DNA from 3 places in the Clostridium intestinale genome. Region 1 is predicted to be linked to each of the others. Evidence: a T-box and tRNA genes for the amino acid it is inferred to sense, from the RefSeq annotation. Region 1 holds a T-box; the other regions hold tRNA genes.

Region 1 (6,928 bases):
TTCATTTGAAAGTTTTTTATCAACTCTATCTATTTCTCCTTCAAGTTTAGCTTTTTCTTTGTTTAATCTATCTAGTTCCTTTTCTCTGTCAACTAGGTCAAGAAGTGGCATAAATAACTCCCCAACTTCAACAACTACAGAAACTGCATTTTCAGGAACTAAAGTTTTCTCTTCTATAAACTCAACTTCTGATGCAGAAGCTAACTTCTCCATATAAGAAATTCCATTTAAGAAGGCATCTTTAGCTTCTTTATTTATATATGCAATTACTTTAGCTTTTCTTGATGGTGGTACATTCATTTCTGCTCTAACATTTCTAAGAGATTTAATTGAATCTATTATATATCCCATTTCTTTTTCAGCTTTAGTATCATGTAACTCTTCTTCATACTCTGGCCAAGTTGAGATAGTTATAGATTCAAACTCGTCACAAAGATGAGTATATATCTCTTCAGTTATAAATGGCATAACTGGATGTAATAACTTAAGTCCAGTTGATAAAACTTTGTAGATTACATTATATGCAATTCCTTTAGCTTTTTCATCTTCTCCATAGAATACAGGTTTAACAAGTTCTATATACCAGTCGCAAAGTTCATTCCACATAAAGTCATAAACTTTTTGGAAAGCTATTGCAAGTTCAAACTTATCTAAGTTCTCGGTTGTTTCTTTAACTAAAGTAGTACATCTTGATAATATCCACTTATCAGCTAGTGAGTAGTCTTTTTCATCTTTGTACTTGTTCATTAACTCTTTGTCTAAGTTCATCATTAAGAATCTTGAAGCATTCCAGATCTTGTTTGCAAAGTTTCTAGCAGCCTCAACTCTCTCTTGATAGTATCTTATATCATTTCCTGGAGCATTTCCTGTAGCTAACATGAATCTTAAAGCATCTGCACCATACGTATCTATTACATCAAGAGGATCTACACCATTCCCTAAGGACTTACTCATCTTTTTACCTTCTGAATCTCTCATTATACCATGTATAAGTACATGTTCAAAAGGAGTTTCTCCCATGTTGTGAAGTCCAGAGAAGATCATTCTAGCAACCCAGAAGAAGATTATATCATATCCAGTAACTAAAACTGAGTTAGGATAGAAGTAGTTTAAGTCATCTGTCTTATCTGGCCAACCTAAAGTTGAGAACGGCCAAAGTGCAGATGAGAACCAAGTGTCAAGTACATCATCTTCTTGTCTTATCTTAGTTGATGAACACTTAGTACAGCTTTCAGGTGCATCTTCCTTTACCATCATTTCTCCACAATCTTCACAGTAGAATACAGGTATTCTATGTCCCCACCAAAGTTGTCTTGATATACACCAGTCTTGAATGTTTTCCATCCAGTTGAAGTAAGTCTTTTCAAATCTTTCTGGTATAAACTTAGTTTTCTTTTCTTTAACTACATCTACCGCAGGTTTTGCTAAAGATTCCATCTTAACATACCATTGTTTTGATATTATAGGTTCTATTACAACTCCACATCTATCATGAGTCCCTACATTGTGAACATGCGGTTTTATCTTAACTAGAAGTCCTTCTGAGTCTAAGTCTTTAACTATAGCTTTTCTTGCTTCATATCTATCAAGTCCAACATACTTTCCACCTAAAGAGTTTATAACTCCTCTATCATCCATAACTCTGATTTCTTTAAGAGAGTGTCTTTTACCAACTTCATAGTCATTTGGATCATGTGCTGGAGTTATCTTAACTGCACCTGTACCAAACTCTATATCAACATAGTCGTCAGCAACTACAGGTATTTCTCTATTAACTAGTGGAAGTATTAAAGTTTTACCTATTAAGTGCTTAAATCTCTCATCATTTGGATTTACAGCAACAGCAGTATCTCCTAAAAGAGTTTCTGGTCTAGTTGTTGCTATTTCTAAAAACTCATCTGAGTCTTTAACTGGATACTTAATGTGCCAGAAGCTGCCTTCTTGTTCTTTATATTCAATCTCTGCATCAGATAAAGCAGTTTCACACTTAGGACACCAGTTAGTTATTCTATTTCCTTGGTAGATAAGTCCTTCATTGTACAACTTAACAAATACATGTCTAACTGCTTTGTTTAAGTTCTCATCCATAGTGAAAGCTTCTCTAGTAAAGTCTGCTGAAACTCCCATCTTTTTAAGTTGAGTTCTTATTCTTTCTCTGTACTCATCTGACCATTCCCAAACTTTCTCTAAGAATCCTTCTCTTCCAAGTTCCTTCTTAACTAAACCTTGTTTCAGAAGTTCATTCTCAACTTTAACTTCAGTTGCTATACTTGCATGGTCTTCCCCAGGAACCCATAAAGTACAAAAACCTTGCATTCTTTTATATCTTATTAAAATATCTTGAAGTGTATTATCTAAAGCATGCCCAAGATGAAGTTTACCAGTTATATTTGGTGGTGGCATTACTATAGTATAAGGCTTTTTGCTTTTATCAACCTCTGGCGTAAAGTATTTTTTCTCTTCCCATGTTTTATATATCTTTTCTTCAAATTCTTTTGGATTATAGGTTGTTGAAATATTATTTTCACTCATTTTTTCTTCCTCCTCTTAATTTAGGATATTTCTTTTAAGCTAAAATTTAGCTATACTTAAGTATTTTCTTTGCTTTCATCCTTGGAAACTTATATTTATCAAATTTATCGCCCAGGAAATATATGGAATAATGCACAAATAAAAAAAGAGCCTTCATCCTATAAAAGGACGAAGACTCGCGGTACCACCTTTATTTCTACAATCATAAAAGATTATAGACTCTCATTACTTTAACGACATAGCTGCCGACTTTACCTACTTAAACTTTCAGCAAAGCTGCTCAAAAGCTACCTTCAAAACATCCGATATAGAAAATCTCACAGCCTAAGGATTTTCTTCTCTTAATATCATTACTGTTTTTACTCCTCTTTTTCATTGCATTTGTATATCCATATGAAATTATACGATATATTCATATATTATAGTATTAAATGTAAAATTGTCAAGAAATATTATACTTCTTTTTCAAGCCACAATACTTTTTTAGGTGCTTCCTTTTGTTCTAGGTTCTTAAAGGCGACTGACATCATAAGTTTAATTCTATTTAATTGATTAACTTCTGATGCACCTGGATCATAATCTACTGCAACTATGTTAGAAAGAGGATATTTATGCTTTAATGCCTTAATCATACCTTTTCCTGTAACATGGTTAGGCAGGCAAGCAAAAGGCTGCATACAAATTATGTTGTTAACTCCACTTTCTATAAGTTCTATCATCTCTGCTGTTAAAAACCATCCTTCTCCTGTTTGGTTACCTAGAGAAAGTATTTGAGATGCCATATCTCCTAATTCTTTTATATGCTTAGGTGCATGGAATCTGTTACTTTCGTCTAAAGCCTTCTTCATTTCTTTTCTATATAACTCCATAAACCATATAGCAAGCATTGAAATATTTCTGCTCTTTTTGCTTGCAGATAAGAATTTATATTTAAAGTCTGCATCATAAGCTGAGTAGAAGAAGAAGTCTAGAAGATCAGGCATAACTGCTTCTCCACCTTCATTTTCAATAACACTTACTGCATCATTGTTTGCAGTTGGATGGAACTTAACTAAAATCTCACCAACTAGTCCAACTTTAGGTTTCTTTATATCTAAAAGTTCTAGTTCATCAAACTCTTTAATAATATTTCTTATATTCTTTTTATAAGCATTAAAACTTCCACTTCTAACATTTTCTTTAGCTATATTTCTCCACTTATCATAAAGTTCATTTGCACTTCCAACCTCTTTTTCATAAGGTCTTACTTTATATAAAACTCTCATAAATAAATCACCATAAACTAATGACATTAATGCTTTATGAAGGAGTTTTGGTGTTATCTTAAATCCTGACTGTTTCTCAAGTCCAACAGCATTTAAAGATATAACTGGTATATTTTCAAAACCAGCTTCAATTAAAGCTTTTTTAAGGAATCCTATATAGTTTGTTGCTCTACATCCTCCACCTGTTTGAGAAATGATAACTGATGTATTATCTAAATCATACTCACCCGATTTTAAGGCATGTATTAGTTGTCCTATTACTATTATTGAAGGATAACAAGCGTCATTATTAACATATTTTAATCCCTCTTCTACAGCCATCTTATCAGTTGATGGTAAAACTACTAAGTTGTAGCCAGAAGAATTAAAAGCTTCCTGAACCAAATCAAAGTGAATCGGAGACATTTGTGGTGACAATATTGTATGAGTTTTTCTCATTTCCTTAGTAAACTCTTTAGACTTATACTCAATCTTCTGTTTTATAGGAACATAGTTATTTCTAACTCTTTCTTCCATTGCAGCTATTAAGCTTCTGATTCTTATTCTTATAGCACCTAAATTATTTCCTTCATCTATCTTTAAAACAGTATATATCTTCCCAGATGCACTTAATATCTCTTGAACCTGGTCAGTTGTAACTGCATCTAATCCACATCCAAAGGAGTTTAATTGAACTAACTCTAGGTTGTCTTTTTTGGATACATATGTGGCTGCCCTATATAATCTTGAATGGTATGTCCATTGATCAACTATCTTAAGTGGTCTTTGGACCTCTGATAAATGAGCAACTGAATCTTCTGTTAAAACAGCCATTCCAAAGGATGCTATTATATTAGGTATTCCGTGGTTTATTTCAGGGTCTACATGATATGGTCTTCCGCTAAGTACTATACCCTTTTTACCTGTTTCTTCAAGATACTTTATTACTTCTTCCCCTTTGTTTCTTATATCTAAAACGTAGTTTTCTTTTTCTCTCCACGCTAAGTCTAGTGCCTTTATACATTCTTCTTTACTAACACCAAGTTCTTTAAACTCATGGATAAGTCTAACTAATAACTTATCTTTATCATGAAGTGCAAAGAAAGGATTCATAAACTTAACATCTTGCTCCTTAATAACATCCATATTAGCTCTTATAGCTTCTGGATATGAAGTTACTATAGGACAATTGTAGTGATTTCCCGCTGTAGGATCTTCTTTTACTTCATATGGAATACAAGGATAGAAAATTGTTTTTACACCTCTATTTATTAAAGCCATAATATGACCATGAACAAGCTTAGCTGGATAACAAGCTGATTCAGATGGTATTGTTTCTATTCCCATTTCATATATAGCTTTTGAACTTCTAGGAGATAACTCAACTCTAAATCCTAATTCTGTTAAGAAAGTAAACCAAAATGGATAGTTTTCATATTGATTTAAGACTCTAGGTATTCCTATTATTCCTCTTTTAGCTTCTTCTTTCTTTAGTGGTATATATTTAAAAGTTCTTCTATATTTATAGTCATACAAATTAGGAACTTCTTCACTAGATACTCTACCTATAATAGGTCTTTCACATCTATTTCCTGATATAAAGGTTTCTCCATTTGAGAATTTATTTTTAGTTAACAAGCAGTTGTTTCCACAAAGTCCACACCTCTCAAGACTTGTATCAAAAGTAAAGCTTTCTAGTTCCTCTAAAGGTACTAAAGTAGACTCATAACCTTGTGTATATCTTTCTTTTGAGATTAATGCAGCTCCAAAAGCTCCCATAAGACCAGCAATATCAGGTCTTATTACTTCTCTTTCTGAGACAAGTTCAAAACTTCTAAGTACTGCATCATTATAGAAAGTTCCACCTTGAACTATTATCTTCTGTCCCATTTCCTCTTTTTTTCTTATTTTAATAACTTTAAATAAAGCATTTTTTATAACCGAATAAGAAAGTCCTGCCGATATATCACCTACTGTTGCACCTTCTTTTTGGGATTGCTTAACTCTTGAATTCATAAATACTGTACATCTTGAACCTAAGTCTACAGGACTTGATGAGTATAAAGCTTCCTTAGCAAAATCTTTAACTTCCATATTCAAAGAATTAGCAAAGGTCTCTATAAATGATCCACATCCCGAAGAACAAGCTTCATTTAATAATATACTGTCTATAACTCCATTTTTTATTCTTAGACATTTCATGTCTTGTCCACCAATATCTAATATAAAATCAACTCCTGGTAAAAAGTTATCAGCAGCTTTATAGTGAGCTATAGTTTCTATTTCTCCAATATCTATATGAAGGGCAGCTTTAATTAAACTCTCACCATATCCAGTTATAGTAGAATTAACTATCTTAGTTTCTTTTGGCATCTTACTGTATATTTCTTTTAATATACCTACTACAGTTAATAAAGGACTTCCTTCATTTGATCCATAATAAGAATAAAGTAGTTCTCCTGATTCACCTATTAATGCAGCTTTAGTTGTTGTAGATCCTGCATCAATACCTAAATAGGTATTTCCTTTATATAAACTTAAATCCCCTCTTTTTGCTTTATTGTCCTCATGTCTATTTCTAAATTCTATTAATTCCTCATCATCCTTAAATAAAGGTCTTAAAGTTTCTATTTCTTTATCTTGGAACTTTGATAATTCTTTCACTTTATCAACTATATTTTTAAACAAAATGCTATTTTCACCTTTTGAAGCTAAAGCTGCTCCTAAAGCCACAAATAATTGTGGGTTTTCTGGGAATATGACATCTTCTTCTTTTAACTCTAAGGTTTCTATAAACCTTTGTCTTAATTCTGATAGGAAATAAAGTGGGCCTCCTAAGAAAGCAACCTTTCCTCTAATTGGTTTTCCACAAGCTAATCCACTTATAGTTTGAGTTACAACTGCTTGAAGTACAGAAGCTGCTATATCTTCTTTTTTAGCACCTTCATTTATAAGAGGTTGTACATCAGTTTTCGCAAAAACTCCACATCTAGATGCAATAGGGTATATAGTTCCATAACTTTTAGCTAAATCATTTAAGCCTGTAGCATCTGTTTTTAGTAGTGAGGCCATCTGATCTATAAATGCACCAGTACCACCTGCACAAGTTCCATTCATTCTTTGCTCTACTCCACCTTTGAAGTAAGTTATCT
Region 2 (6,928 bases), 1.7 Mb from region 1:
TGTGAGCATAATTACAATAAAACATATATATATCACAACCCTTTTCAGTATAATATTTTCCTTATTACAATTTTTCAGACTATCTTCCATGCAATTTCCTCATTTACTTTAATTTTGAAATACAAATACTACTATTCCCGAAATTAAAAATACTATACATTTTTTTATACTGAATTAAGTTGTTAGATGTTTTCTGCTTTGTTATAATGATTTTACACTTATGAGTGTTATTAAATTTATGGGGAAGGTGTAAATAAATATATGAGTACTTTTATGCTAAAAAATTCACCTGTTACCTTTACTCCTATTAGTAATATTTTTATTGAAAAACATATGCCAAAAGCGCGAGGAGAATTTGTTAAAGTTTATATATTAATGCTTAAATATATTTTATCTGGAGAGCTTGGAGTAAGTTCTTCTATAATAGCCTCTAAACTTAATCTTTTAGAGTCAGATATTATGAATGCTTTTTATTATTGGCAAGATGAAGGATTACTAAAAATAGTTCCTATAGACAAAATGGGTAACTACAGTATTGAGTTTTCTACTTTATCAGAGGAAATAGAAGAAACAAATCCTAAGCTCAGTCTATTAGAAGCTTTAAATTCTAGTGGAACTAAAGATATGCTTAAGGATATAGAAAAACTTATAGGAAGACCTCTGTCTCCTAAAGAAATGTCTTCATATTTAGGTTGGCAAAAAGATTTTGGTTTTTCATCAGAACTTATTTTGCTTCTAATTGAATACTGTGTATCTAAAGGAAAAAAAGATTCCAGGTATATTGAAAAAGTTGCTCTTGCTTGGAACGATAACAATATTAAAACTATAGAAGCAGCTCAAAGCTATATAACTAAATCCGAGGACAAATGGGTAAAAATAAGAAGTATTCTTTCTTATTTGGGAATTAAAAATACAGATATTATGAAACCTCAAGAGGAGCTTTTAGATAAGTGGATTACTAAATACAATTATTCTCTAGAAGTTATATATAAAGCTGTACAAATTTGTTTTGATAGATTAGGACGCTCTGATTTTAAATATATTGATGGAATATTATCTAAATGGTATGGAAGTAATCTTAAAACCCTTAAAGACATAGAACAGAGTGAGGCTAACTATAAAGCTACTAACTCAAATAAAACCAAGTATACTCAAAAAAATGAAAAACCTAAGCTTAGGTTTGATAATTTTCAAGGAAGAAATTATGATTATGATTCCTTAGAAAAAAAATTATTAGGATGGGATAATGATGATTAAAGGATATAGGTCAGAAGTTTTATCTCTCTATGAGTTAATAAGAGAAAGAGAATCTAATGCCCTTAAAACTAGAAAAAAAGAAATTCAAGAGCTTCATCCAGAAATTATAGCTATAGACCAAGAAATAGGAAAACTATCTTTGAGTCTTTCTATGAATATTTTAAAAAATCATGATGATATAGCTCCAGTAATTACAAACTTAAAGAATAAAATAATGGATTTAAGAGCTAAAAAATATGAAATGCTTGTTCAAAACGGTTATCCTCAAAATTACTTAAATATACGTTATACATGTAGTAAATGTAAAGATACCGGTTATATAGGAATTGAACAATGCGAATGCTATAAACGTAAACTTATTGAAGTATATTATAAAAACTCCGAGTTATCTGATACTGTTAGAAATAATAATTTTGATAACTTCGATTTATCTTTATTTTCTTCCCATAGAGTTGGCGATGAAAAATTTTCGCCTAGAAAAAATATGGAAAGTATATTTCAAGATATAATAACCAGGTATATGCCCTCTTTTAAACATCATAATGAAAATCTATTGTTTTATGGAGATCCAGGTACAGGCAAAACGTACTTAACCAACTGTATAGCAAGAGAACTTTTAGATAGCGGAATTTTAGTTGTTTATAGAACAGCTGATGAGCTTATCAAAAATCTTAGGGAAGTTAGATTTGATAATAATAAAATCTTAGAAGAATTGCTTATTAACTGTGATTTGCTTATTATAGATGATTTAGGAACTGAACAAATAACAGAATTCTCTATAGCCGAGTTATTTAACTTATTAAATGTCAAACTATTAAGGAAGAAAAAGATGATAATATCAACAAATCTTACCTTAACTGATATAACAAAAACCTATACTGAAAGAATAGGCTCTAGGCTTATAGGAAATTTCAAACTTCATAAATTTTATGGAGATGATATTAGAGTACAAATTAATTTAAAGAAAAATAGAAGCTAGAATATTTAATTCTGGCTTCTATTTTTATAATTAATTATCTCATATTTATTTTTAATATAAAAAAAGCTTTAGTTTTAACTAAAGCTTTTTTGTGGCGACTCAGAAGGGGCTCGAACCCTCGACCTCCGGCGTGACAGGCCGGCACTCTAACCAACTGAGCTACTGAGCCATATTTATTTGGTGGGCACAACAGGGATCGAACCTGTGACCCCCTGCTTGTAAGGCAGGTGCTCTCCCAGCTGAGCTATGCGCCCAAATAAAAAATGGTGACCCCTAGGGGAATCGAACCCCTGTTACCACCGTGAAAGGGTGGTGTCTTGACCGCTTGACCAAGGGGCCATAATAAATATAATTTTAAGTAAAAGTGGCGACTCAGAAGGGGCTCGAACCCTCGACCTCCGGCGTGACAGGCCGGCACTCTAACCAACTGAGCTACTGAGCCATAATTTATTTGGTGGGCACAACAGGGATCGAACCTGTGACCCCCTGCTTGTAAGGCAGGTGCTCTCCCAGCTGAGCTATGCGCCCAAATAAAAAAATGGTGACCCCTAGGGGAATCGAACCCCTGTTACCACCGTGAAAGGGTGGTGTCTTGACCGCTTGACCAAGGGGCCATAATAAGTATTATGAAAAAAATGGAGCTGGCAATAGGAATCGAACCTACAACCTGCTGATTACAAGTCAGCTGCTCTACCGTTGAGCCATGCCAGCGTAAATGGCGACTCAGAAGGGGCTCGAACCCTCGACCTCCGGCGTGACAGGCCGGCACTCTAACCAACTGAGCTACTGAGCCATATTTATTTGGTGGGCACAACAGGGATCGAACCTGTGACCCCCTGCTTGTAAGGCAGGTGCTCTCCCAGCTGAGCTATGCGCCCAAATAAAAAATGGTGACCCCTAGGGGAATCGAACCCCTGTTACCACCGTGAAAGGGTGGTGTCTTGACCGCTTGACCAAGGGGCCATAATTATTTAATCTATTGTCGCCTTATCTTGCGACCCGACAATGAATATGATACCTAAAATTGATAATAGTGTCAACACTTTTTTTATTTTTTTTTAAATACTGCCTTAAATATTGATTTTATCTTAATTATAAACACAATTCTAATAAAACTTTTAAAAAAGCTATCATTTTTTGATAGCTTTTTTATATTATTTACTATGGTCTTTTGAATTCTCGTAATGACCTATCTTTTCTCCATCTATTACTCCAATTTCAGCACCATTTTTAGGATTCATTTTTCTTAATTCTGCGTTAGACTTTTCTCTATCTTTTCTTCTGTTTTTATTATTATCCATTAGACTTTCTCCTTTTCTTATCCAAGAGCTACTAATGCACAGCCTTCGATAGCTATAATACCATTATCTTTGCAGTAGCTTAAAATTTCTCTACTTTCTGCTCCTGGTTGTATTAGTATATATTTTATACCTAAAGCTTTTGCTTCTTCTATAAATTTTATTCCACTTAGAGGGTTTATACATAAATCTATAACATCAATTTTATATGGTACTTCTCCCAATGTTTTATAAATATTTTCTCCACCTTTAGGATGGACACCTTCAGTATTATACCCTCTTGAAATTAACTTGCTCAGTATTTTACTAGCATACTTCTCTTTATTTAATGTGTCACCTATTACAACCCAATTTTTGTATTTTAATAATTCTGTAGCATTCATAAAAAAATCTCCTTTTTTAATTCTATAATTTTATTATAATAAATTTCATTATTTATTAATATATGATACCATTAATTCTATTTATATAAAATTTATTATAAATATAAGCTCTAGTTATATTATTTCAATAATGATACAATTTATTTATTCCAATATAGTGAAGGAGGTTTCCTAATGATTCATCATAATATGCTCGTAGTTGGTGGTGGTGCATCAGGATTAATGAGTGCAATACTTTTAAAAGATTTTGGGTTAGATGTAGCAATTGTTGAAGGTACAGACAGAGTCGGAAAAAAGATTTTAACTACTGGTAATGGTAGGTGTAATATATCAAATAATAATATAGATTACCCCTTTTCAGGTTATTACAGTGATACTGAGAATTTTTTTATTGAAGCTTTAAATAAATTTTCTGTAGAAGATACCTTAAACTTTTTTTCATTTTTAGGATTACCTATTGTTGAATTAGAAAAAGGTAAACTTTATCCACAGTCTCTTCAGGCTTCTTCCGTTGTGGATATTTTTCGTTTAGCTTTAGAGGATAGAAAAATCCCTGTGTATAACTCCTGTAAAATTAAATCTATCCACAAACGCAAAAAATTTATTTTATCCACAGATAATGCTGATTTGAGTGAGTTTTCTTGTGATAAACTTATTTTATCTTGCGGAGGAAAATCTGCTGAAAAAACAGGCTCAGATGGTTCTGGTTATAAACTTGCTAAAGAATTAGGCCATAGCATAATAAAACCGCTTCCTGCTATAGTACAATTAAAGCTTAACTATCCTAGTTTAAAAGCTTTGTCTGGCATTAAGTTTGATGCTCTTGCTTCAATTTTAGTTGATGATATTGTCATAAGAAGTGATTTTGGAGAGGTACTTTTTACTGATTACGGCATCTCTGGTCCACCGATCCTTCAGCTTTCTCATATTGCATCTAAATCCTTAGAGAATGATAAGAAAGTTAGCGTAGTTGTAGATTTATTTCCTAATAAATCTAAAGAAGATATTGAAAATTTTATATATGGTCATTTTAGTATGTTTTCTCATAGAAAAGTTATAGATTCTCTCATAGGCGTTCTGAATAAAAAATTAATTCCTATATTCCTAAAAGAAGCTAAAGTAAATGATTTACATAAACCAGTCTATGATTTAACTTGGTCAGAAAAATCAAATATTATTTCTCTAATGAAAAAGTGGCAATTTTCTTGCGTTGGGACAAATGGATTTAACAATGCTCAGGTTACATCAGGTGGAATAAATACTTCTGAAGTTAACAGTTCAACTTTGGAGTCTAAAATCATTGATAACTTATATTTTACTGGGGAAATTTTAGATGTTCATGGAGATTGCGGCGGATTTAATTTACAATGGGCTTGGAGCTCAGCCTATACAGTTGCAACTGCATTAAAAAACTAGCAAAAGATGAAATTCTTTTGCTAGTTTTTTCTCCAAAAAGTATTTATAAGAGTAATATCTCTTCCCTCATCATCTTGAATTAAATGACGAATTTTCATTACTCCATTTTCTTCATTATGAACTGAACATTTAGTTTTTACCATATGTCCATAAGTGATTTCTTTAGAATATATAATACTAATATTATCTAATTCATATTCATCAACTATCTCATCAGGAATAACCTCTAGAGCCCATTCAACATACTTAGTGTTATTTACATGTTTGTTAGAATCTATATCACTACGTCTTACATAAAACTCTCTAAAATATTGATCTTCTTCCAGTTTTTCTGGATCTACTATTGTTGGATTATCCTTTATTTCATCCGCACATCCATAAGCTTCATACAAGTCCCTTGGTATTCTAGCAGGTCTTCTTTTAGCTAAATCTATTAGAAAGAAAAGGCTCTTTCCTTCACCTATAATCTTATCGGCTTCATCTAATATTGTATAATCTCTAAAGGCATAAAACTTTTTAAAGCCTATTGGATCTGTTATTATTTTTATTTTTTCCCCATATCTAGGGTATCTTTTCATATTTATATTGTATTTATAAAATACCCATGTTAAGTTTCTTCCAGTTAAGGAATCAACCCCTACCCCAAGTTCTTCCGATTGCTGCATACCTATATCACAGAAAAAGTCTAATATAGAAGTTATTTTACATTTTAAACTATTATCTAAATTATAATAATTTATTTCATATTGTTTTTCAAAAACTCTCCCCATAACGATCTCCCTTAAACCTATTTTAATAAACAAAAAGGCTTAACAAGTTTAACTTGTTAGCCTTTAATTATGTCTATTTATTTAATGCTTCTAATAAATTTTCAACATTTAATCCATGTACCATAGCCGCTTCTTCTAAAGTTTCTGCTTGAGCTGATGGGCATCCTACACAACCCATTCCAAAACTCATAAGTACATCTACTTTATCTGGATTTTCCCTTACTACTTGACCTATTGTCATGTCTTTAGTTACCATAATATACCACCCTCACTTTTATCATTTTATTTAACATAAAGAAATTATATATCTTTGTTAAAAGAAAGTCAAGTAAAATGGTCGGATTTAACTTGTAACAAACATATTTACCTAAACTATTGTAAATACTAACTAAAGACAACATTAAAAGGAGCAATACTATGAATAAGAAAAACATACTAATTAATTTATTAATCTATAACTTAGTACTTTTATTAATAATATTATTCTCTAAAACTCCCTTATTAATTATTTTAATAAAGAAACTCTTAATAGCTATATTTCTACCTATAGTCATAGGCGCTTTTTTATATTATTTAATAAGACCACTAAGAAATATATTTTTGAAGAAAGGTTTTAAAATAAGGTTTTCAATTTTTCTATCATTACTTATATCATGTTTAGTATTTGCATTATTAGTATCATCAATATCAAGAAGCCTTGTAAATCAAGTTTATTTACTTATAGATAGAGTAAGTTACTCTATTAAAAACTTTGATTTAACTAAATTTAACGATATTAATGCTTGGTTGGAAAACTACATAGATATTGATAATATAAAATCCTCT
Region 3 (6,928 bases), 880 kb from region 1:
TGGTCTACATCTCCAACTAATATTACTCTAGTTCCTACTCTAATAGCTTTTAGTAAGGAGTTCATAAGCATAACATCTATCATAGAAGCCTCATCTATGATTACTACATCAGCTTCTAATGGGCTTCCTTCATCTTTTCCGAATATACTTTTTTCCTCACTATCAGTAACTCCCATTTCTAATAATCTATGAATAGTTTTTGCTTCTTTTCCTGTAGATTCACTCATCCTCTTAGCTGCTCTTCCTGTAGGTGCCGCTAAAATAACTCTATTTCCTGATTTCTCAAATATATTTATTATACATTTAATGATTGTTGTTTTTCCTGTTCCTGGTCCTCCAGTAATTATTTCTATACCATTATTAAAAGCTCCTAAGATAGCTTTTTTTTGTGATGCTGCAAACTTTATATCATTTTTATTTTCAAACATAGATATTTCATACTCTATATCAGTATTAAATTTTTGAAAATTTGCTACTGATAAAGTTAATATTCTCTTTGTTATTCCTATTTCACAATAATAATAAGGTAGTGTAAAAACACCATTATCCTCATTAACCTTCTCCAAAATTAATTTTTGTTCTCTACATGCATTATATAAATTTTCTTCTATAACTTGTTTCGATACAGTTAAAACCTCTATTCCCTCTTTTATAAGAATCTCAACTGGCATATATGTATTTCCATTTGCACAAAATTGATTTATTACATATTTTATTCCACTTTCAATCCTATAAGGGGAATCCTTTTCTATACCTATACTTCTAGCAATTTTATCTGCAGTTTTAAATCCTATTCCTGTAATTTCCTCACATAAAATATATGGATTTTCTTTTACAATATTTATTGAATCTGTTCCAAATCTTTTATATATTTTTATACATTGGTTAGTTGTTACTCCATGAGTTTGAAAAAATATTATTATGTTTTTTAACTCTTTTTGTTCCTCATAGGATTCCTTTATAAGTAAAAATTTTTTTTCTCCAATGCCTTCAATTTCTCTTAACTTATTAATATCTTTGTCTAATATATCTAAAGTGTTCTCTTTAAACTTATCTATAATTTTTTTAGCAGTAATAGGTCCAATCCCATATATAACTCCAGAAGCTAGATACTTCTCTATTCCTTCTAGTGTATTTGGTATAATCTCTTCACACTCTTCTATTTTAATTTGTCTCCCGAAGCTAGGATGCAATACCCATTCACCTTTTATCTTTAAGTGTATGCCTTCTTTTATAAAAGGAACTACTCCAACAGCTGTAAATGACTTTTCTCCATTAGAAAGCTTTGCAACCATATATCCATTTTCTTCATTATGAAATACTATACTTTCTATTATTCCACTTATTTCTTCCATCTAATCTTGCTCCTTAAGTATTCTTAACCTTAAAAGGCATATATTATGATTATACCATAAATTTATATTTATATTTCATTGTTTAGTTTATTGACTGAAATACTCTTTGAAGTTATTCTTAATTTAGGAGGCGATAACAAAAATGTTAATTAAAAATGTTAATATTATATTTTTAGATAAAGTTGAAAAAGGAGATATATTAATAAATGACGGTAAAATCAAGAGCATTAACCCTGATTCTTACGAATTAGATGATAAGATAATTGATGGTACAGGTTTATACTTATCTCCTGGTTTTATAGATGTTCATATACATGGTGCTGGCGGTTACGATACTATGAATGGAACTTATGAATCCTTAAATGAAATCTCAAAAAACATAGTTAAACACGGTACAACTTCATTTACGCCAACAACAATGACTGTTGCTATTAAAGATATATATAAGTCTATGGAAGCTATATCAAAGGCTAAGGAAATAGGTACTGAAGGAGCCAATGTATTAGGTGCTCATTTAGAAGGCCCTTTTATTAGTCTACAAGCAATTGGTGCACAAAACCCTAATTTCCTTCAAAAACCATCTAAGGAAACTTATCATGATATGGTAGGTGAATATGAGAATGCAGTAACTTCTATAACTATAGCTCCAGAAGTAGAAGGGGCATTAGAATTAATTTCTTACTTAGACAATAAAGGTGTTAGAGTTTCATTAGGACATACTAAAGCGACTTATGAGGAGGCAATGGAAGGCATAAAACATGGTGTATCACACTCCACGCATCTTTTTAATGCTATGACTCCATTTCAACATAGAGAAGCTGGAACTGTTGGAGCTATTTTTGATTCTAATATAACTACAGAAACTATTTCTGATGGAATTCATATATCTTATCCTTCTTTAAGAACCGCATATAAAATAAAGACAACTGATAAGGTTTTATTAGTATCTGACGCAATGGAAGCCTGTTGTATGCCTGAAGGCTCTTATTCTTTGGGTGGGCAGCCTGTAATAGTTAAAAATGGTGCTGCAAGGTTAGAAAATGGAGCTCTTGCTGGTTCTATCTTAACACTTGATAATGCTATTAAAAATGTATATAAAAATACTAACTATCCATTACACGAAGTTATTAAGATGGCTACTTACAATCCTGCAAAACATTGTAAGGTTGATGACAAAAAAGGTATAATAAAAGAAGGGTATGATGCTGATTTAGTTTTATTTGATGATAATATTGAAATTAAATATTCAATAATTGGCGGAAAAATAGTTTATTCCAATAATTAGAAGAAAAAGTGGTTTATAAAATGATAACTTACAATCATTTTATAACCACTTTTTTTAATATACTATATTAATTTTTTTATTTCTTCAACCCTTGTTAGTTGTTCCCAAGGAAGTTCTACATCTGTTCTTCCAAAATGTCCATAAGCTGCTGTCCTCTTATATATAGGTCTTCTTAAATCTAAATCTCTTATAATAGCTCCCGGTCTTAAATCAAATACCTTATTTATTATATCGATTATTTTATCATCACCTATTTTAGCAGTCCCAAATGTATCTACTTCTATTGACACTGGTTTAGCAACTCCTATAGCATAAGCTACTTCTATCTCTAATTTATCAGCAACACCAGCTGCTACAAGGTTTTTTGCAACCCATCTAGCTGCATAAGCTGCACTTCTATCTACCTTAGTTGGATCTTTTCCTGAGAAAGCTCCGCCACCATGTCTACCGTATCCGCCATAGGTATCAACAATTATTTTTCTACCAGTTAACCCAGCGTCTCCTTGTGGTCCACCTATAACAAATCTTCCAGTTGGATTTATATAATATTTAGTATTTTCATCTAATAATTCAGCTGGTATAACAGCCTTTATTACATGTTCTAAAATATCACTTTTTATTTGTTCTTGTGATACCTCTGGTCCATGTTGAGTTGACACTACTATAGCATCAATTCTTTTTACTTTATTATCATCATATTCTACTGTAACTTGAGTTTTTCCATCTGGTCTTAAATACTCTAAAGTTCCATTTTTTCTTACTTCAGATAATCTTCTTGAAAGTCTATGCGCCATAGCTATAGGTGCTGGCATTAATTCTGGAGTTTCATTAGTTGCAAAACCAAACATCATTCCTTGATCTCCAGCTCCAACTGCATCTATTTTATCCATTTCGCCTTCTCTAGATTCTAAAGCCTCATCTACTCCTTGAGCTATATCTGATGATTGCTCGTCTATAGTAGTTAATACTGCACAAGTATCACAGTCAAATCCATATTTTGCTCTATCGTAACCTATTTCTCTAATAGTTTGTCTAACCACCTTAGGAATATCCACATAACATTTAGTTGATATTTCCCCCATTACCATTACCATCCCAGTTGTAACTGCTGTCTCACATGCTACTCTAGCATTTGGATCTTGTTCAAATATAGCATCTAAAACTGAATCTGATATTTGATCACAGATTTTATCTGGATGTCCTTCTGTAACTGATTCAGATGTAAATAATCTTTTCATTTTATTTCTCCCTCCGATATATTATTGCAAAAAAATAAAGCCCTCCGATAAGAAGAGACTTGATAAATTAATTCTCTCTCTTATCTCGCAGATTTTTCACTGCAGGAATTGGCACCTTTGTGCATAACACAGGTTGCCGGGTTTCGTAGGGCCCTATCCCTCCACCTCTCTTGATAAGAGTTATCATTATTCATTTCGTGAATAATTATATCATTATTAGATTAATATTTCAATAAAAATTTGTAATAAATAAAAAAAATAAAAAAGTAGAATAATCTACTTTTATTGGTGGAGGAGGACGGATTCGAACCATCGAAACGAAACGTAACAGATTTACAGTCTGCCCCCTTTGGCCACTCGGGAACTCCTCCATGTTTTATGGAGCTGGCAATAGGAATCGAACCTACAACCTGCTGATTACAAGTCAGCTGCTCTACCGTTGAGCCATGCCAGCACATATTCACTTTTAATGCCTATTAATTAAACTTGCTTGGTTATAATTTAATATTATAACTATTGGTGGGCACAACAGGGATCGAACCTGTGACCCCCTGCTTGTAAGGCAGGTGCTCTCCCAGCTGAGCTATGCGCCCTTATTTTTAAAAAATGGTGGAGGAGGACGGATTCGAACCATCGAAACGAAACGTAACAGATTTACAGTCTGCCCCCTTTGGCCACTCGGGAACTCCTCCATGTTTTATGGAGCTGGCAATAGGAATCGAACCTACAACCTGCTGATTACAAGTCAGCTGCTCTACCGTTGAGCCATGCCAGCACATATTCACTTTTAATGCCTATTAATTAAACTTGCTTGGTTATAATTTAATATTATAACTATTGGTGGGCACAACAGGGATCGAACCTGTGACCCCCTGCTTGTAAGGCAGGTGCTCTCCCAGCTGAGCTATGCGCCCTTATTTTTAAAAAATGGTGGAGGAGGACGGATTCGAACCATCGAAACGAAACGTAACAGATTTACAGTCTGCCCCCTTTGGCCACTCGGGAACTCCTCCATGTTTTTGTGGAGCTGGCAATAGGAATCGAACCTACAACCTGCTGATTACAAGTCAGCTGCTCTACCGTTGAGCCATGCCAGCGGATTTATATTGATTCTTTCACAGAACCGACAATGATTAGTATAAGGGGATAAGTAATAAGTTTCAACTCTTAAAATACCTCATTTACAGATATTATTACACTTAAACTCCTATTTTCTATATTTTTCTCCTTATTAGTCTATTATTTGATTTTTTCAAACTTTCTTTTAAACCTATACACTAATATGATTTTCTATTTTTTCTATATCTATATAAGGGCTGAGAATTTTTTTAACTTCTTCATAATCACTTGCTTTTAATCTATTTTTTAATATTTTAACTATATCTTTAGCTCCATCCACTTCATCTCCATTATCTAATATATCTTTGATTTGTGCATAATCAAAATTAGATAATTTACTTGCATAATAAAGCAATTTTGCTTTGTTAGATACAGAAATTTTCTTCTCTATTGTATTTTTATCAACCTTAAAAATCATACTTGCAGTCAAAGCCTCTTCTTCTTTTTTATCAGGTTTATTATAATTATTTTTAGAATTATCTATATATGAATCTTCATACTCATTACCCTCAACTTTAATTAATGGGTCACTATTTTCAGCCTTACCTTTGTCGTCTGCTTTCTTTTCCGTTTCTAATTTATCATTTTTTACACTAGTATTATTTTCATTATTTGCTTTATCTGCAACTTGTTTCTTAGATGTATTATTTTTAACTTGTACGCTTTGTTCCGTTGTTTTTTTAGGATTACTTGGGTATAAGATAAAGACTACACTTATAATTGTTGCTAATATAACTAATATCGTTAAAATTTTTTTATTCATTTTATCACCTCTCTACTATTAACCTTTATTGCCATTATTTATCATTTTTATACTTTTGATATTATAATTTTTTATTATATATAATAAGGTTCTTTTTGCTTGCATATATAATAAAGTACCGTTTATACATCAAGTAGAAAGGATGGTTTTTTTGAATAAAGTTAAAGTAAATTATAAAGAAAATATGGCCTATTACGAAATAGCTTACTTCTTGAGAGACTATATAAAAGACAATACTGTAATAGTCTGTATAGGAACTGATAAATGTATAGGAGATTCTCTTGGACCACTAGTAGGTACATTACTAAAAGAAACTCTAATACCCTTACCAATTTACGGAACTTTATCTTCACCTATCCACGCATTAAATATAGATAAAAAATTAGTTGAGATTAATAAAAATCATCCTAATTCTTTAATAATAGGCATAGATGCTTGTCTAGGAGATATTAATTCAATAGGTGAAATTCATGTAAGAGATTATGCTATACATCCTGGAAAGGGTGTTGGAAAAACTCTTCCTGATGTAGGTAATGCTTCTATTATAGGCATTGTTGATTCAAGTAGCGCTACCGAAATTTTTTCTAATAGAACTATACGCCTTTCTTTAATAATGGATATGAGTAAATCTATTGTTAAAGGAATAGTTCACTCTTACTATTTGAGTGATATAAAAAAACTTTCTATATAAAAATAAAATGCTACTAAAAATATAGAATTTTTAGTAGCATTTTATTTTTATAAATACTCTATTTATTTGAGATTAAAAACTCACCATGTCCTTTTTCTAAAGACGTTAATGCTTTTCCAGATCCTAAAACAACACAATCTACTGAATTATCAGCTACATTAACTTTTACTCCAGTTTCTATCTCAATTAATTTATCGAATCCATAAAGCAAGGCCCCTCCACCAGTCATTAATATTCCTTTATCTATTATATCTGCCGCTAGCTCAGGTGGGGTTTTTTCTAATACATCTCGAATTTTATCTATTATTAATCTTACTGGTTCTTCTAATGCCTTTGTAAGTTCTTCAGTAGTTACTTCTATATTATCTGGCAATCCAGTAATTAAATTTCTTCCTTTTACTATAGCCGTAACATTTCTTGAGCCTCTTAGTGCCGATCCAGCAGTTATTTTAAGCTCTTCTGCTGATTTTTCTCCGA

The links. A T-box is a leader RNA that pairs with one kind of tRNA and senses whether it is charged. The one in region 1 lies ahead of P8F83_RS09755 (valine--tRNA ligase), so its partner is inferred to be a tRNA-Val.
Region 2: it encodes a tRNA-Val, which carries the amino acid that the T-box ahead of P8F83_RS09755 (valine--tRNA ligase) is inferred to sense. The anticodon was not compared.
Region 3: it encodes a tRNA-Val, which carries the amino acid that the T-box ahead of P8F83_RS09755 (valine--tRNA ligase) is inferred to sense. The anticodon was not compared.

What each region holds. Positions count from the first base shown of each region.
Region 1 is NZ_CP121166.1:1,887,206-1,894,133, forward strand. It holds gene P8F83_RS09755 (valine--tRNA ligase) at 1-2,532, opposite strand, end outside; T-box leader at 2,694-2,917, opposite strand; gene P8F83_RS09760 (acyl-CoA dehydratase activase-related protein) at 2,985-6,928, opposite strand, start outside.
Region 2 is NZ_CP121166.1:3,596,512-3,603,439, forward strand. It holds gene P8F83_RS18375 (peptidoglycan DD-metalloendopeptidase family protein) at 1-9, opposite strand, end outside; gene P8F83_RS18380 (DnaD domain protein) at 262-1,257, shown strand; gene P8F83_RS18385 (ATP-binding protein) at 1,250-2,236, shown strand; tRNA gene P8F83_RS18390 (tRNA-Asp) at 2,329-2,405, opposite strand; tRNA gene P8F83_RS18395 (tRNA-Val) at 2,415-2,490, opposite strand; tRNA gene P8F83_RS18400 (tRNA-Glu) at 2,501-2,575, opposite strand; tRNA gene P8F83_RS18405 (tRNA-Asp) at 2,602-2,678, opposite strand; tRNA gene P8F83_RS18410 (tRNA-Val) at 2,689-2,764, opposite strand; tRNA gene P8F83_RS18415 (tRNA-Glu) at 2,776-2,850, opposite strand; tRNA gene P8F83_RS18420 (tRNA-Thr) at 2,873-2,947, opposite strand; tRNA gene P8F83_RS18425 (tRNA-Asp) at 2,953-3,029, opposite strand; tRNA gene P8F83_RS18430 (tRNA-Val) at 3,039-3,114, opposite strand; tRNA gene P8F83_RS18435 (tRNA-Glu) at 3,125-3,199, opposite strand; gene P8F83_RS18440 (hypothetical protein) at 3,391-3,537, opposite strand; gene P8F83_RS18445 (CoA-binding protein) at 3,555-3,917, opposite strand; gene P8F83_RS18450 (BaiN/RdsA family NAD(P)/FAD-dependent oxidoreductase) at 4,092-5,333, shown strand; gene P8F83_RS18455 (acyl-[acyl-carrier-protein] thioesterase) at 5,354-6,103, opposite strand; gene P8F83_RS18460 (DUF1858 domain-containing protein) at 6,177-6,359, opposite strand; gene P8F83_RS18465 (AI-2E family transporter) at 6,521-6,928, shown strand, end outside.
Region 3 is NZ_CP121166.1:2,768,788-2,775,715, forward strand. It holds gene recD2 (SF1B family DNA helicase RecD2) at 1-1,355, opposite strand, end outside; gene nagA (N-acetylglucosamine-6-phosphate deacetylase) at 1,498-2,640, shown strand; gene metK (methionine adenosyltransferase) at 2,703-3,878, opposite strand; SAM riboswitch class I at 3,956-4,058, opposite strand; tRNA gene P8F83_RS14140 (tRNA-Tyr) at 4,165-4,249, opposite strand; tRNA gene P8F83_RS14145 (tRNA-Thr) at 4,258-4,332, opposite strand; tRNA gene P8F83_RS14150 (tRNA-Val) at 4,396-4,471, opposite strand; tRNA gene P8F83_RS14155 (tRNA-Tyr) at 4,486-4,570, opposite strand; tRNA gene P8F83_RS14160 (tRNA-Thr) at 4,579-4,653, opposite strand; tRNA gene P8F83_RS14165 (tRNA-Val) at 4,717-4,792, opposite strand; tRNA gene P8F83_RS14170 (tRNA-Tyr) at 4,807-4,891, opposite strand; tRNA gene P8F83_RS14175 (tRNA-Thr) at 4,901-4,975, opposite strand; gene P8F83_RS14180 (hypothetical protein) at 5,149-5,760, opposite strand; gene yyaC (spore protease YyaC) at 5,912-6,451, shown strand; gene mreB (rod shape-determining protein MreB) at 6,510-6,928, opposite strand, start outside.